Regions from separate parts of the Shewanella sp. BF02_Schw genome, predicted to be linked through region 2. Evidence: predicted binding sites of a transcription regulator. Region 2 holds the regulator's gene; the other holds the start of a gene.

Region 1 (7,507 bases), on a different contig from region 2:
ACAGTTCACCTGTATAACAAATACAGAAGTGATTCAATCTACGTTTACTACCTTAAAAATTACCATTAACGAATATAGTAAACAAGAGTATTTTATGTTTAATTTTAAAAAAATTTATTATATTAGTTCTCACAAACAACTCAGTGATGATTTTGGTGGTTATTTTCCAAAAGAAATAACTAACGACAATAGTGACTTCACGTTTGAAGTTAAAATTATAAGTAAAAAACTTCAAAAAATAATAAACTTTCCAGATTTTATAAAGAAAACAATGTTAGCAACTATTAATGATAAAATCTCATGGTCTGAGCCATATCTTATTTTTAAAAAAATGAAAAGTGAACTATTCAAAGCGTTTAGACAAAAAAAATATATTCCTAGATATCTAAGGACTTATAAGAAATACTCGCATACGAAAATAGACTCTATAAAAACTAAATTCATTGAATTATCATACATTACAAAAATAATTTTAGGATCAACCTTGTTAACTATAACTTTAATTTTAATATTAGTTATAATCACAATGTTAACTCCATTATTTATAACCTTCTTGTTATTTAAAATATCTATTAAATTATTGTTTCTACCGCAGCCTGATGAAACCACACTAGCATATTTTCATGACACTTTAACTAAAGATGGTATGATTATTTATGCACAAAAAAGTTATGGTTTTTCACTTGAAAATTACTCTGACCTCATTTCTCACGAACACATACATATTATTCAATCTCGTTTATTCAACATGTCAGGAATCGTTGAGGAAAGATCTGTCAAATTTACAAGATCTAATGGGGATTGCTTATCAATTGTCAGTGGGGAATATGTTCGTTACATACCATATCTTTTGAATATAAATGAATTAGAAGTTAGATTGCATGAGTTAATTTGCTCTTACTACTTGTTCAGTTATAAAATACCTCTCAATTTGTTTGATTTTATAAGCCTATTTGCAAACCACAATCTATCTCTTGCTATATATCCTAATTACATTAATGATAAAATTCAACAAGGAGTTCTTCCAGTCGATTTTATTGAAAATCATGAGAAAAATTCATTTAAATCTAAACATGAATTATTAGATATGGATATTTTTGTTATATTCACTTCCATTGAACAAGAATTTCATCGCCCATTTATTGAAGAGGTTTTATTTACAGTTTATTGTCAGTTATTGAAGTATTATGGAGATGAGAAAATTTCTAATAAAATAGCTAACGAAATACAAAAACCAAATATGTATGATAAATTATACAATTAATTTATCCAGGGCTACCGCATGAGTGTGCAGGGCAAACGCATGAGTGTGCGTTTTTTGTTCACAATGAATGTTTTCAGTATAGAATCACTTCCAATCATTCTTGAGGTGATAACATTCCGAACAAATGTAGTTTGATAAATACACTCAATTTGTTCATAAAACGTTCGCGATCTCGCCCTGCATGAGTGTGTTTTTTTATCACTATGAATGATTAGAATACTGATTTACTTCCAATCAATCATGAAGCGATAACTTACTGAACAAATGAAGTTGTAAAAACATACTAAAAGTGTTCAAAAAATGTTCGCGCTCTCGCCCTGAATCAATTCATTCGGTTAAGCAGCACAATCTAGCCATTAAATAATGGTTTATATAGAAAAGCACATCAATACTTCTAGTAAATATTTCTCAACAAATAAAGTCAGCATGTATGTTTCTGAGAGTACAGTTTTAGTAACGTAATTTTGCTATTTTTAGTAGTAAATGAAAACATCTAGATCGTCATAATGAGATAGCAAACGCTGAATACACTGGAGATTACTTGGCAATGGACTGCTTACTCATTAAAGAGTAACAAGTTTTGAGGCATAAGCGAGCTAACCGTTCATTTAGATGCCTACAAACCAACTGATTTACAACGACTATCGACCACTGTATTTGCATTCCCCTGAAGGTTTTCAATACGTTTTGACCGCTTACACTCCCACTTCGAAACAGGATCTTGTTTGTCCCAAACTTGCATTAATTGACTTTGTTGTTTACTCATTTTGTATTTGGGGTAAGTCTGCTCCATATACATGTGTGTTCGAGCTATAACGCCACGAGCAGCTATTGGTGGTTGTGCCTTACGATTATCTATACTCAAGTGAATTCAAACTGCAGGTTTTAATTTCTGAAAGTTATCATTAATTGTATCACCGAGTGTATCGGCAATATCGGGGAGGGTGATGCTAAAAAAGTCAGTGATTTTTCGTCGGAATTCTTTTGTCGTTGCGAAGTATTGCCCATTCCTCGCATGTTTATTCATTACCTTCCACAATCGTTCTATTGGGTTTAAATTTGGACTATAAGGCGGCAGGTAATGCAATGTTATATTCAGATTTTTAGCCTCTTTAACTACTAAGGCATTTCGATGGTATCCAGCGCCATCAAGCACCAAATGGATAACACCACTTGTTGAGTAACGCGCTCTAATTTGGTTTAAAAAATCGATGATGGATGCACCGTTAACCGTTTTGCTATATTGCTCAATGACCGCTTCTGTTAAGTGACCAAGTCGGATTGCACCAACCACGTTAATACGGGTTCGGCTTCCCGTCGTTTCTATCGGTTTATCAACGCCTTTTTTTATCCAGCCTGCGGTGATTTTTGTGGCTTGGGTCGGATGAACCGCATCCATAAATAATAACGGTTCATCAGGGGTTAACGAGGATTTTAGTTGCTCATAATATTCAATGAAAGCCGTTTGTTTGTCTTCATCAAATTTGTGAGGAACCCCTTTAGGGTTTTTATAGCTGAACTGATGTTTATGCAGCCATTTATTGAGGCCTGACACTGTGTACTTAATCTGAAATTGTTCTGAGATATAAGCGACTATTTGATGGCTATGCAAGTAGGTCACCTCACACAGGTGTGCAATCAATAGTTCAGTTTGCTCTTGACTCAGATAACTTAAGGAGCCGCCACTATTACACGTGAGTTTTTGGTCGTGAGCATAGGCATCAATGTATCGAACTACGGTCGTTTCGTGAATACGTAACGCTTGGGCAATCATTGGCGTTGGCCAATTTTCATCGCGTAGTAAAATGGCTTTAATGCGATCACACTCACGCCTATCACTCGAGCTTTTATGTCGAGTTTCCAATGCTACTTTTTGTTCTGGCGAGAGTGTAATTTGTTTCATGGGGCTATGATGATCCCATTTGGGACAAAATCAAGCATTTTCAATGATCACGGGTATATACGCATATCACAACTACCAAAGTCAGACACCGCTGAGGGCAGCATAGTAAAGTTGTAGTTGCTGCGTAGTGCGTTTACAGCACCGATGGCAGGGAAAAGATTGTGCATATCGGCTTGCATATATCGATACTCTGTATTCATCTTCTCAGCACACTTACGTCCCTTAAACGACTTACCTTTGCTATCGACACAACTCTTGTGACCATCACGCCACTCACTGAAGGCTCTGCCAAAGTTCTCCGCCGGAACTACATGTTCCCACTCAACCAGTTTTGCCCGTTTAATGTATTTAGAAGTAACAAAACCTGTAGGTGCTTCGATGTTCTTTTTAGCGTCAAATTTAGCACCACAGTAGATGGTCACGCGGTGATCTTGGTAGACCTCCCGCTTGAGCATCTTCTTTGCTTTGTTGAATGAATCATTAGATGTATTTCCTGCTTCAATGGCTGTTGAGCTGAGAGCCAGTAGAAAGAGTAATAGGCCAATTTTGAGGAGGTTCATTGAAAACTTCAAGCTAAGGAACAGTGACTAGATAATGCCTGATTTATCTAGTCAGACCAAGCATATGAGTGATACTAACAGTGAGAACATTAATCAAAGCAAAAACCTAGTTAGCACTTAATGCTGGGTACACTGAGCCATTTGGTTGTGTATTGCGGAGTTAGCAGGTCACGGCGCATTGACCACTTATGCTCTATGCCTTGAGCTGCTAGAAACATCGTATCACTGCCATAGCGTTGGTTAATGTCATCTAGCGTATGCATCAAAGCTGGATTAGCTTTAGGAGGGTTAAACAAATCGAATTGGTTATGCTTTTCGCTGGCTAAATCGATAAGCCCTATACCGATTTTGTAATAATGTATGCCTTCACGAAAAAGCTTTGGTGCGGCTTCACTCATAGCTTTGGTTAGCTCAACAGTGCAGTTGGTTGGACATGGAAAATGCACAATAGCTTTGTAGCTTACTGGCCGCTCATCATGGGGTGAATTACTGGCAAAAATCAGCATAGTCTTACAGTATGAGCCTTGCTTACGTGCTTTACTCGCTGCGATAGCAACATGCTTACTTAATGCTTGCTGTAACGACTCAAAATCAGTGATCCGCTCACCTACGCTTCTAGTCGAAAATATCTGCTTTTTATCTGCCCTCGCCTCATCCCATACTTTACAGGCTTGGCCGTTAAGCTCACGAACGGTACGTTCTATTTCAATACTAAATTGCTTTCTTGCCAGTGTCGGCGGCATAGACGCGAGTTGAAACGCTGTACGGATATTCATTAGTTCAAGCTTCTTACTTATTCGACGTCCTATGCCCCAAACATCCCCTACAGCAAGCTGCTTTAAAATAGCAATACGCTCTTGCTCATTACTAATGAAACAAACCCCTTTATAGCCCTCAATCTTCTTAGCTGCATGGTTGGCGATTTTAGCAAGAGTAAGTGTTTCACCAATACCCACACAGACTGCTAGCCGCGCTTCTTTCCACACAGCACGGCGGATTAACTGACCTTGCGTAAGGAGGCATTTGATAGCTGGATAACAGTTCTTAAAAGAGAGGAAGCTTTCATCAATAGAGTAAACATGTTGCTCAGGGGCAAAGCGGCCAATGATATCCATCATTTTGCTAGATAAGTCAGCATAGAGTTCATAGTTAGAGGAACAGACAATAACGCTACGTTGAGCGCATAAGGCTTTAACTTGAAAGTAAGGTAGAAACTTCCCAATGCCAGCTTCTTTAGCTTGACGATTAGCAGCAACAATCATCCCATCGTTGTTACTTAGCACAATAACAGGCTTACCACGCCAATCAGGGCGAAAGACTTGTTCTGCACTGCAATAGAAGCTATTAGCGTCAACTAGAGCAAACATCTAATTACCACACAACAGAGGGCTTTGACGGTGGCAACGAATAGAACGAGTGACTACGCCTTCAATACTAAAATCATCGTATTCATGAATTATAACAGGCTGGTATTGTTGATTAGAGGAAAGGAGAACACGCCGCTTGGTATCTAGAATCTTACAAACAAACTCGCCATTAAAATTGGCAACGATGACATCGCCGTTTCGAGCAGTCTCATGACGGTCAACAATGATCATATCACCATCAAAGATGCCGACGTCTTGCATCGACTCACCTTGAGCAATGCCTATAAAAGTTGAGCTTGGATGCTCAATCAGTAAATCGTCCAAGCTCATGCCTAGCTGGCTGTATTCAGCTGCGGGACTTTCAAAACCTGTAATGCCTGCTCTTGCAGGTATAGGGATAACACGCATAGAAATAAACCACTGTATATAATTACAGCTATTTTAGCAGTAAAAATTAAAGGTACAAGTATAAAGAATTTATCCCTCTAAAATGGCAGATTTAACTCGCTTGAGGGAGGCCTAAAACAATTGGTCTGCATGAATAGATAAAAATGAAGATTTAACTTCGTATCACGTAGTTTCGTTAAACCCGTAATTGGCAGGTCATGCTGATATCAGTACAACAACCATTTATGGCAAACGCGACAATGCCTTTATGAAACAGGCCGCATCCGTGTTGGATTAGACACCACCACTCAAGCAGACCAAGCGGGGACGTTGATACCAATGATAAAGCCCAAGCTAAACGTTAAGTGTTAAGTGTTAAGTGTTAAGTGTGCCAATCATTATTACTATCTACTCAGATTGCCGAAACCTTACTGACAACGGCAATGCGCTATGGTTTTTAATATGTTCCCTCGCAAGTTTAGCTGCCTTGGTAGGTATCAAGCTTCAGCACGGCATTAATTACGATATAGAAAGTACCCTAGAAGAGTTCCCAATAAAAGATACACCTTTATAAACCTCGACCCCTTCACGAACGCCTATCAACATTCTAGGTGTTACTGGCGATAAGTGACCAGTTATCGGTAAGCTCATGTTGAAGTTTAACGTGTTACCCGTGCGTTGATACCGACTACTCTCGCAGCTTGGCTATCGACAATTAACAGAGCGCTCATATCATCAATAACAATATTTTGCAGGCGAGAAAGTCCCATACATTGGCAAGATAAAAGCGTCATGTCACGGTTTGGTCACCATTTGGTCACCAATGGCAAAATTGAAATTTTCTGGGGTAAGGAATTGCTGCTATAGAGGAGACTAAAAAAATGATAAAATCCTGAAAAGACAAAGGCCTAGCATTTCTGCTAGGCCCTCTTAATTTGGCAGGGGTGGCAAGACTCGAACTCGCAACCATCGGTTTTGGAGAAAGATCTATAAATCTAATTAAACAAAACCTTAATGCCAACTGTTGAAATATTATTATATATCTTGATAGTAATAACGCCTTGATTTAACAGTGCTCTCTAAATCCTTTTTCAACAGTTTATTCAAAAATTTTGCTTAGAAGGTTGTGTGGCCACTACCGAACAACGATAGCCTCCGTTACTGTCACCTCTAGCGGTAACTTTATCTATCGACCAATCCCCAGCCATTTCGGTTGGGAATGAGTCATTCAGGGTTAACAGCCCCTCGGCTACCAAATAAGGATCACCTGGCAAATCTAGCCGAACGCTGACTCCTTGCCGGCTAACCTTGGTTAACTCGGCACGGCAAGCCTGTTGTGCAGTATCCGCGCTTTCGTAAGCCTGGCGCAGCTTCTTAAACGGTTCCTCGCCATCGAGTACTTCATGCTCTTGGCCGGTGCCACTGTCCGTCCATTTTGCCTTGACCCCGCTCACGTTCGTTCGGCTTGGCTTATCAACTTGGCAGTTAATAAACCGTCCAGTGTCTGTTGGGTCGTTATTACCTGGCACACCAACCACTACAGGCGGAATAGTCTGCCCAGTAATGGTTTTAACTTGTCCACGCTTTGCCAGCACATACAAGTCATTGACCGGCTTGGCCACGGCATCTCGCTCCTTTGCTAAACGAGTTAAAAAGGCACTATCGGTTTCATCTACCTGGTCAACATGATCCAGTGTGATCCCTTCATACTCAGGCGCCACTCTTGGGCTAAATCCGTGGGCGCTAACCACCTGACGAAACAAGTCTGCCAGTGTAATCTTTTCAAATGAACGAGTCCGGCGTTCCTTGAAGCGGGTCTTATCCTCAATTTGAAATGGAGCTGCTGTGGCCACTATGGTTACTGTGGGAGGAAATAGGCGCGGGCTGATACGGGTGATCTTAAACTCCCCTTTATCGACCAGCTTGCCGTCATACCCCTCTGACCAGCCTAAAGCGGCCCCCTCTTTCGGTAAACCCGTTTGACCGGCTGTATCCACAGTTAGAGTAATTTGGTCTGACTGAATGC
Region 2 (7,507 bases):
GCTTGAACTACGTCACCGCTATTATTGCCCCACGCATTACGCTCAAAGGTAATTACTGCGGCAATTTCTTGGGCGCTAAGTTGCTTTGCAAAGGCTTGCATTGCAGTACCTGGTTTACCGTTTAAGACGATATTCAGGTGATCTTTAACAGGGCCTTTTATGATAGGGCTGCCAATTAATGATGGGAATACACCAGGAAGACCCGCACCATTGGGTTGGTGACAAGCGGCGCACCTAGCAATATAGATTTGTTCACCTTGTGAGGTTAGCTCCTCAAGAGACAAGGTTTTAGACATTGATGCCGCAGCGGCTGCAGCTGCATTGCTTGCTAGTTTTTTTTGCTCCACTAACCAATTATCAAAATCGGCCTCCGATAATGCTTGCACCACAATCGGCATGAAACCATGGTCTTTACCGCATAACTCGGCACATTGGCCGCGATACGTTCCAGGCTTATCAATACGAGTCCAGGCTTCGTTGATAAAGCCTGGATTGGCATCTTTTTTAACGGCAAACGCGGGCACCCACCATGAATGGATAACATCATCTGATGTCATCAAGAAGCGCACTTTTTGGTTAATAGGCAGTACTAATGGCTTATCGACTTCAAGGAGGTAATGTTCGCCTTTGGCCTCACTGCCATCAATTTGTGCTCTGGGAGTGGATAATGTGCTGTAAAATTCGATGTCTTTATCAAAATAGCTGTAATGCCACTTCCACTGCGACCCGGTAATTTTTATGGTGAGATCAGCATCACTGGGATCTTCCATAGCAATCAAGGTTTTGGTGGCTGGAATAGCCATGCCGATTAAGATGATGAAAGGGATGACGGTCCAAGCAATTTCCACTTTGGTACTTTCGTGAAAATTGGCCGCGACAGCGCCTTTTGATTTGCGGTGATAAATCATTGAGTAAATCATGATCCCAAACACCACTAACCCAATTGCACAACAGATGTAAAGAATCGTCATGTGGAGGTCATAAACCTTGCCACTGATATCTGTCACGCCTTGAGTCATGTTGAGGGGCATTTCTGATGCCCCAAGCGGAAGTGCTACAAACACCACCAGTAAACAATACAACCATTGCTTCACAAGACTACTCCTCTGCTAATTGCAAATAGCAACTACAAAGAAGAGTCACACAGTAATTCTCTGCTCTATGCAAACTCTTCGGTTCCCGAAAAAAGTTTGATGACCTCAAAGTACTTTGGTGGCTGTAAACATACGGTTTACGGTTTTATTGTTAGCTGTGCACCACGCTTGTACCTACTACTGAACTTATCAATTTTGATTTGGCTCATTTGTCTGAAAGTAATCTTGATTACTGCCATTCACGTCCAATTAAAGATAAAAAATGTTTCATCCTTGTTAACCACATTACTTGTAGATTAAACATTGATCAAGATCACTTTGTTGGCTAATAGGCTGAAAAAAGATGAAAAAAAACCCTGAATTCAATACAGGGCTTGGTAATGAAGGGTTCGTGCTTAGTGAAATGAGCAAAAATTACTTGTTCCATTTGTTAAAGTAGGGCTAACAAGTTGATGTTTGTGAGGTAAGTGAGCATTCACATCTTCAATTACCACCCCTAATGCACGTGCACTTTTGGCGACAATTTCTAAACGGCGACTATCGCGAGCATCAAGTGAGCTTGTCCAAGTTACTACTGCGCTCGATGTACCGCTAGTGAGCGCTTTCTCCATGGCCCATAATGTTTCGACTTCATCTTTGGTGTGCACCAGTAAAATGCGATCCATTCTTACACCAGCACTTGCCAGCATATGTTTATAGCCAATATGGGGCGGGCTAATTAATACAATCCATCTGCCTTGCTGGCTCAATATTGCTAACTGGCTGCACAATTGGCTCAGTTCAGCTTCACCTTGGGTGACAGTTTGTAATGTTTGAATGGTTTGGGTGCCATGCAGTTCTGTTTCAGTTAAATCTACCCATAAGCCCGGGTGGCGTGGCGCGATGCCCATTAGTTTGTTCATAACCAATCTCCATTACGGATAACGCCAACGGCAAGCCCTTCGATGGTTAGGCTTTGGCAACTTAAATCTACTTTTATCGGATTGTAATCTTCATTTTCGGCATGCAGATAAATCACATTACCTTTTTGTTCAAATCGTTTTACGGTGACGTCATCATCAACACGTGCCACAACAACCTGGCCATTACGTGCTTGCTGCATTTTATGTACAGCGAGTAAGTCACCTTCTAAAATGCCAATGTTTTTCATGCTGTCACCACGCACTCGCAATAAAAAATCTGCGGCGGGCTTAAACATGTTTGGATCGACTTGATAGTATTGCTCTACATGCTCTTGGGCCAAAATTGGTTCACCAGCAGCAACCTGTCCAATGAGTGGCAGACCGGTTTCAACCTGTTCTTCATGAGGTAAACGAATGCCTCTTGAGGTACCAGGCATGATCTCGATAAAGCCTTTTTTGGCTAATGCTTTTAAATGCTCTTCGGCGGCATTAGCACTTTTAAAGCCAAGACGATTCGCAATTTCAGCACGAGTGGGTGGCATACCTGTTTCGGCGATATTGTTTTTAATTAAGTCTAAAATTTCTGCTTGGCGCGGCGTTAACGGTCTCATGATGATTCCTGTCTTTTTATACAGTGACTGTCATTATATACAGTGTTTGTGTTCGCGCAAGTATTAACCAACTATTTTTTGTATTTTGTTGATTAAGTATCACTCAACAATATGTTTTAATTAACTATTACTAATGTTCTGTCTTATGTTATTTCTGATAGTGAGAGCTTAAACGTAAAGATAGATCGGTCTGATAGTGTAAGCAGGGTGGTTTCTGGTATCCTATACGACAATATTACAGTGGCTTATGTTGCGAAAATAACCATGTCAAAACCAGATTCAATATTTTTACGAGCATTAAGATGGATTCAAAAGTGGATGGTACAGACCATTGTGGTCCCTCACGATCCTTTTGATGACCTCAATATAGATCCAACTAAACCTTTGGTTTATTTAATGAAAACGGAATCTATTAGCGATATTGCCGCGTTGAGCGAAATCACCGAGGGCTTTGGTCTGCCCAGTCCTTATGAGCCATTACAGCTTGATGGCTTAACCGTGCCTCGTGTGGTCTGTTTAGAGGGCCGCAAGCCACTATTTGGTAAACGTGAAAGTGGTGACAAATTCCTTAATTATTTTACCAGTTTATTGTCACTTCATAGTGAGAGCCCTGAATTAGATATACAGTTGGTTCCTGTTTGCCTTTATTGGGGACGTACCCCAGGTAAAGAAGAAGACAGCATGAAAGCTGCTGTATTTGAACGTGAAAACCCTACGTGGTTACGTAAATGGTTAATGATTTTATTTTTAGGACGCCATAATTTCGTCCAGTTTTCTAATGCATTATCGCTTCGTCATATGGCCGATGAACATGGTACTGATAAAAGAATTGCTCACAAATTAACCCGAGTCGCCCGTGTGCATTTCCGCCGTCAACGCAAAGTGATGACGGGGCCACAATTACCGAATCGACAAGCGTTGTTTGCCTCTTTATTAAAATCAGAATCTATCAAAAAAGCCATTGAAGAAGAGTCTGCAAATAAGAAAGTAACAGTCGAGAAAGCACGTGAAACCGCCATTGAATACCTTGATGAAATTGCCGCAGACTATTCTGATAGTTTGGTGCGTATTGCCGAACGTTTCCTGACTTGGTTATGGAACAAATTATACAGTGGCATCAATATCAAAGGTGCCGAGCAAGTAAGACAGTTACATCATGATGGCCATGAAATTGTTTACGTTCCTTGCCATCGTAGCCATATGGATTACTTGCTACTGTCGTATATTTTGTATTATCAGGGCATGGTTCCGCCGCACATTGCTGCCGGTATTAACCTTAATTTTTGGCCAGCAGGGCCGATGTTCCGCCGTGGTGGGGCATTCTTTATCCGTCGTAGTTTTAATGGTAATAAACTTTATACCGCAGTATTTCGTGAATATTTAGATCAGTTATTTGCTAAGGGTTATGCGGTCGAGTATTTCACTGAAGGAGGTCGTTCGCGTACAGGACGTTTGCTAGCGCCTAAAACCGGTATGTTGGCTATGACAATTAACAGTGTGCTACGTGGGATAGAGCGCCCAGTAACCTTAGTACCCGTGTATTTAGGTTATGACCATGTGATGGAAGTGGCGACGTACCACAAAGAATTAAGCGGTAAGAAAAAGAAAAAAGAATCTGTATGGCAGGTATTTGGTGCTATTCGTAAGTTAGGCAATTTTGGCCAAGGTTATGTGAATTTTGGTGAGCCGATTAATTTACAACAGTTCTTAAATCAGCAGGCGCCAGAGTGGCGTGATGAGCTAGCTAAAGATCCTGACCAAAAACCATCTTGGTTTACGCCCTCAGTTAATTTGTTAGCTAACCGCGTAATGACTAATATTAATGGAGCGGCCGCAGCCAGTTCAGTAACATTGACTAGTTTAGTGTTATTAGCGTCAGAGCAAAATGCGTTAGAAAGAAGCCAGTTAGAACGTCAGCTTGATTTGTATTTAGCCTTACTTAAAACAGTGCCTTATACCGATTATACCTCTGTGGCCGAAGGTAATGGCAAGTCAATTATTGATCACTGTCTGTCGTTAAATAAGTTTGTGAGTACCAAAGACCTTATTGGTGAAATTATTTCAGTTGATGAAAAAATTGCCATCACCATGAGTTATTACCGTAATAATATTATTCATTTGATGGCGTTGCCGTCATTAATTGCCAGTTGTTTAGTGCATTATGACGTGTGCGATCGCCAGCGAATTCATGGCATTGTAATGGACTTTTATCCATTACTTAAAGCTGAGCTATTTATGAGCATTGATGATGTGCCTCAACATGTGGATAGCATTTTAGATTTCATGGTTGAACAAGGTTTACTGACCGGTAGCGATCAGTTTGAGATAACGCCTCGTCATATTACCCAAGTGTTACTGCTTGCTGAAACTATCAGTGAAACGTTGCAACGTTATGCGATTATCTTCAATTTACTGGCAATAAAACCTGATCTTGAGCGCTCAGAACTGGAACGCGATAGTCATTTGTTAGCCCAACGATTAGGCGCGCTGCATGGCATTACCGCACCAGAATTTTATGACAAAAAATTATATAATACCCTGAGTGTGAAACTGAAAGAATTGGGTTATTTATGCAGCGACGAACATCGTGCTGAAGTGATCAGAATTCGTGATAACGCTAATAAATTACTCAGCTCTTTAGTAAGACAAACCATTGTTGATAGTGTGGAAGCGGAGCACGGACAATAATGGCTAATCATATGAATGCTGCCAAGCATCGTACCAGCGGTAAATCTGTATTGGGTGGGGCGATGATTATTGCCGGAACCACTGTGGGTGCGGGCATGTTTTCGTTACCCGTTGTTGGTGCTGGAATGTGGTTTGGCTATTCTATCGCGATGTTGCTCGGCGTTTGGTTTTGCATGCTAATGTCGGGTTTATTGTTATTAGAAGCCAATTTGCATTTTGAACCAGGTGACAGTTTTGACACCTTAACTCGGGTGACTCTGGGGCAGTTCTGGCGGGTGATTAACGGCGTTTCGATTGCGTTTGTGTTATATATTTTAACCTATGCTTACATCAGCGGTGGTGGTTCGATTGTGAATCACAGTCTGTCTGCATTGGGCGTAAGCCTACCGCAGAGCGTAGCCGGATTAGTGTTTGCGGTAGTTTTGGCTCTGGTGGTATTTATTAGTACTAAAGCGGTCGACCGTATCACCACAATCATGCTTGGCGGTATGGTGATTACTTTCTTTTTGGCTATTGGTAACTTATTAATCGATATCGATACCATAAAGCTAGTGTCGCCTGATGGTGAATCGCGTTACCTGCCTTATTTACTTGCCGCGATTCCATTTGGCTTAGCCAGTTTTGGTTATCACGGCAATGTGCCAAGTTTAGTCAAATATTACGGTAAAGATGCCAAAACCATCGTTAAAGCCATTATTACTGGAACCACTATCGCATTGGTAATTTATATATGTTGGTTAGTGGCAACGATGGGTAATATTCAACGAAGCCAGTTTGCCGATATTATTGCTCAAGGTGGCAATATAGGTGTGTTAGTGGGTGCGTTGTCTGGGGTTATTGCCAGCCAATGGCTTGATAACATGCTAACTCTATTTGCTAACCTTGCCGTAGCCTCATCATTTTTAGGTGTGACACTAGGCTTGTTCGATTACCTTGCTGATTTATTTGGGTTTGACGACTCGCGATCAGGACGAATTAAAACGGCAGCGGTCACGTTTGTGCCACCAACAATCCTTGGTTTGTTATTTCCGAATGGATTTATTTTAGCGATTGGTTTTGCTGCGCTAGCTGCCACTATTTGGGCTGTTATTGTACCAGCGTTATTAGCCTATAAAGTAAGACAACAATATCCTGACTCAAAGGGATTTAAAGTCCCTGGTGGAACCCCGTTAATTGCTATTGTGGTGTTGTTTGGAGTTATCACTGCCACATGTCATTTGCTGGCCATGGCCGATATATTGCCGGTGTTTAAATAGACGCAAAAATTCCGGTGAAACAACTTTTAGCCTAAAAGCCTTCGTTTGAAGGCTTTTTGCTTTTCTGCTGATATCGACTTAACTTATGAGACAAGTTTCATGTTGGCTATATCAAGGCAACTATTTTTATAAAGGATTAGGGTAATGAAGGTACAACAGTATCAACAAGGACAGCCTTGCTGGATTGAATTAGCAACTCATGATTGGGCGGCAGGTAAAGCATTTTATCAGGCGCTATTTGGCTGGGGAGCCGATGATATGCCTATGCCAGAAGGGCATTATACTATGCTGCAAATCGACGGTGATGACATTGCGGCAATGTACCCAATGCCAGCAGAAATGGAAGCCTTACCGACTCATTGGACAATTTATTTTGCGGTCGATGATGTTGATGCTACCTCTAAGGTTGTGACTCAAGCTGGAGGTGAGATTATTGCTGGGCCACATTCTGTTGGAGATGCTGGCCGTATGGCGCTATGCACAGATCCAGAAGGCTGTCGATTTGCATTATGGCAAGGCCAAGACCATATTGGCATTAAGCGATCGCAAGAATCAAATACCCTATGTTGGGTTGAGCTTGCTTGTCGTGATACCGCTGCGGCGAAACAGTTTTATAGCCAAGTATTAGGTTACCAAACTCAGCTTAATGATGTGGCTGATTTTGAATACACCGAATGGTATGCGGATGAACAAGCCATTGGCGGAATGATGGAAATGACTGCAGAATGGGGTGATACTCTTGCCCACTGGATGAGTTACTTTGCCGTTGATGACTGTGATGTATCAGTGACTAAAGCACAAACCTTGGGAGCTACTGTTTGTGTGCCAGCAACCAATATTCCTAACGTAGGCCGTTTTTCAGTACTCAATGATCCACAAGGTGGGGTTTTTTCAATTATTGCGTTATTTGCTGCGGAATAAATAAATTTGAAAATTATATTTTTACATAATGAATG

What was found. The regulator LexA, encoded in region 2, represses DNA repair genes until DNA is damaged. The targets are predictions, from matches to a motif close to TACTGTATNNNNATACAGTA.
Region 1: umuD (translesion error-prone DNA polymerase V autoproteolytic subunit) is a predicted target of LexA. The motif match lies at 5,513-5,532, and genes of this name have one in related genera.

The regions. Positions count from the first base shown of each region.
Region 1 covers NZ_JABKAW020000001.1:37,631-45,137, reverse strand. The annotation lists gene HNW13_RS00325 (hypothetical protein) at 95-1,264, shown strand; gene HNW13_RS00320 (endonuclease) at 1,881-2,129, opposite strand; gene HNW13_RS00315 (IS630 family transposase) at 2,136-3,167, opposite strand; partial or broken gene HNW13_RS00310 (endonuclease) at 3,224-3,727, opposite strand; gene HNW13_RS00305 (Y-family DNA polymerase) at 3,838-5,094, opposite strand; gene umuD (translesion error-prone DNA polymerase V autoproteolytic subunit) at 5,095-5,502, opposite strand; gene HNW13_RS00295 (contractile injection system protein, VgrG/Pvc8 family) at 6,585-7,507, opposite strand, start outside.
Region 2 covers NZ_JABKAW020000004.1:95,511-103,017, forward strand. The annotation lists gene coxB (cytochrome c oxidase subunit II) at 1-1,094, opposite strand, end outside; gene HNW13_RS15680 (SulA-like leucine-rich domain-containing protein) at 1,490-1,996, opposite strand; gene lexA (transcriptional repressor LexA) at 1,993-2,607, opposite strand; gene plsB (glycerol-3-phosphate 1-O-acyltransferase PlsB) at 2,872-5,295, shown strand; gene mtr (tryptophan permease) at 5,295-6,551, shown strand; gene HNW13_RS15700 (VOC family protein) at 6,696-7,472, shown strand.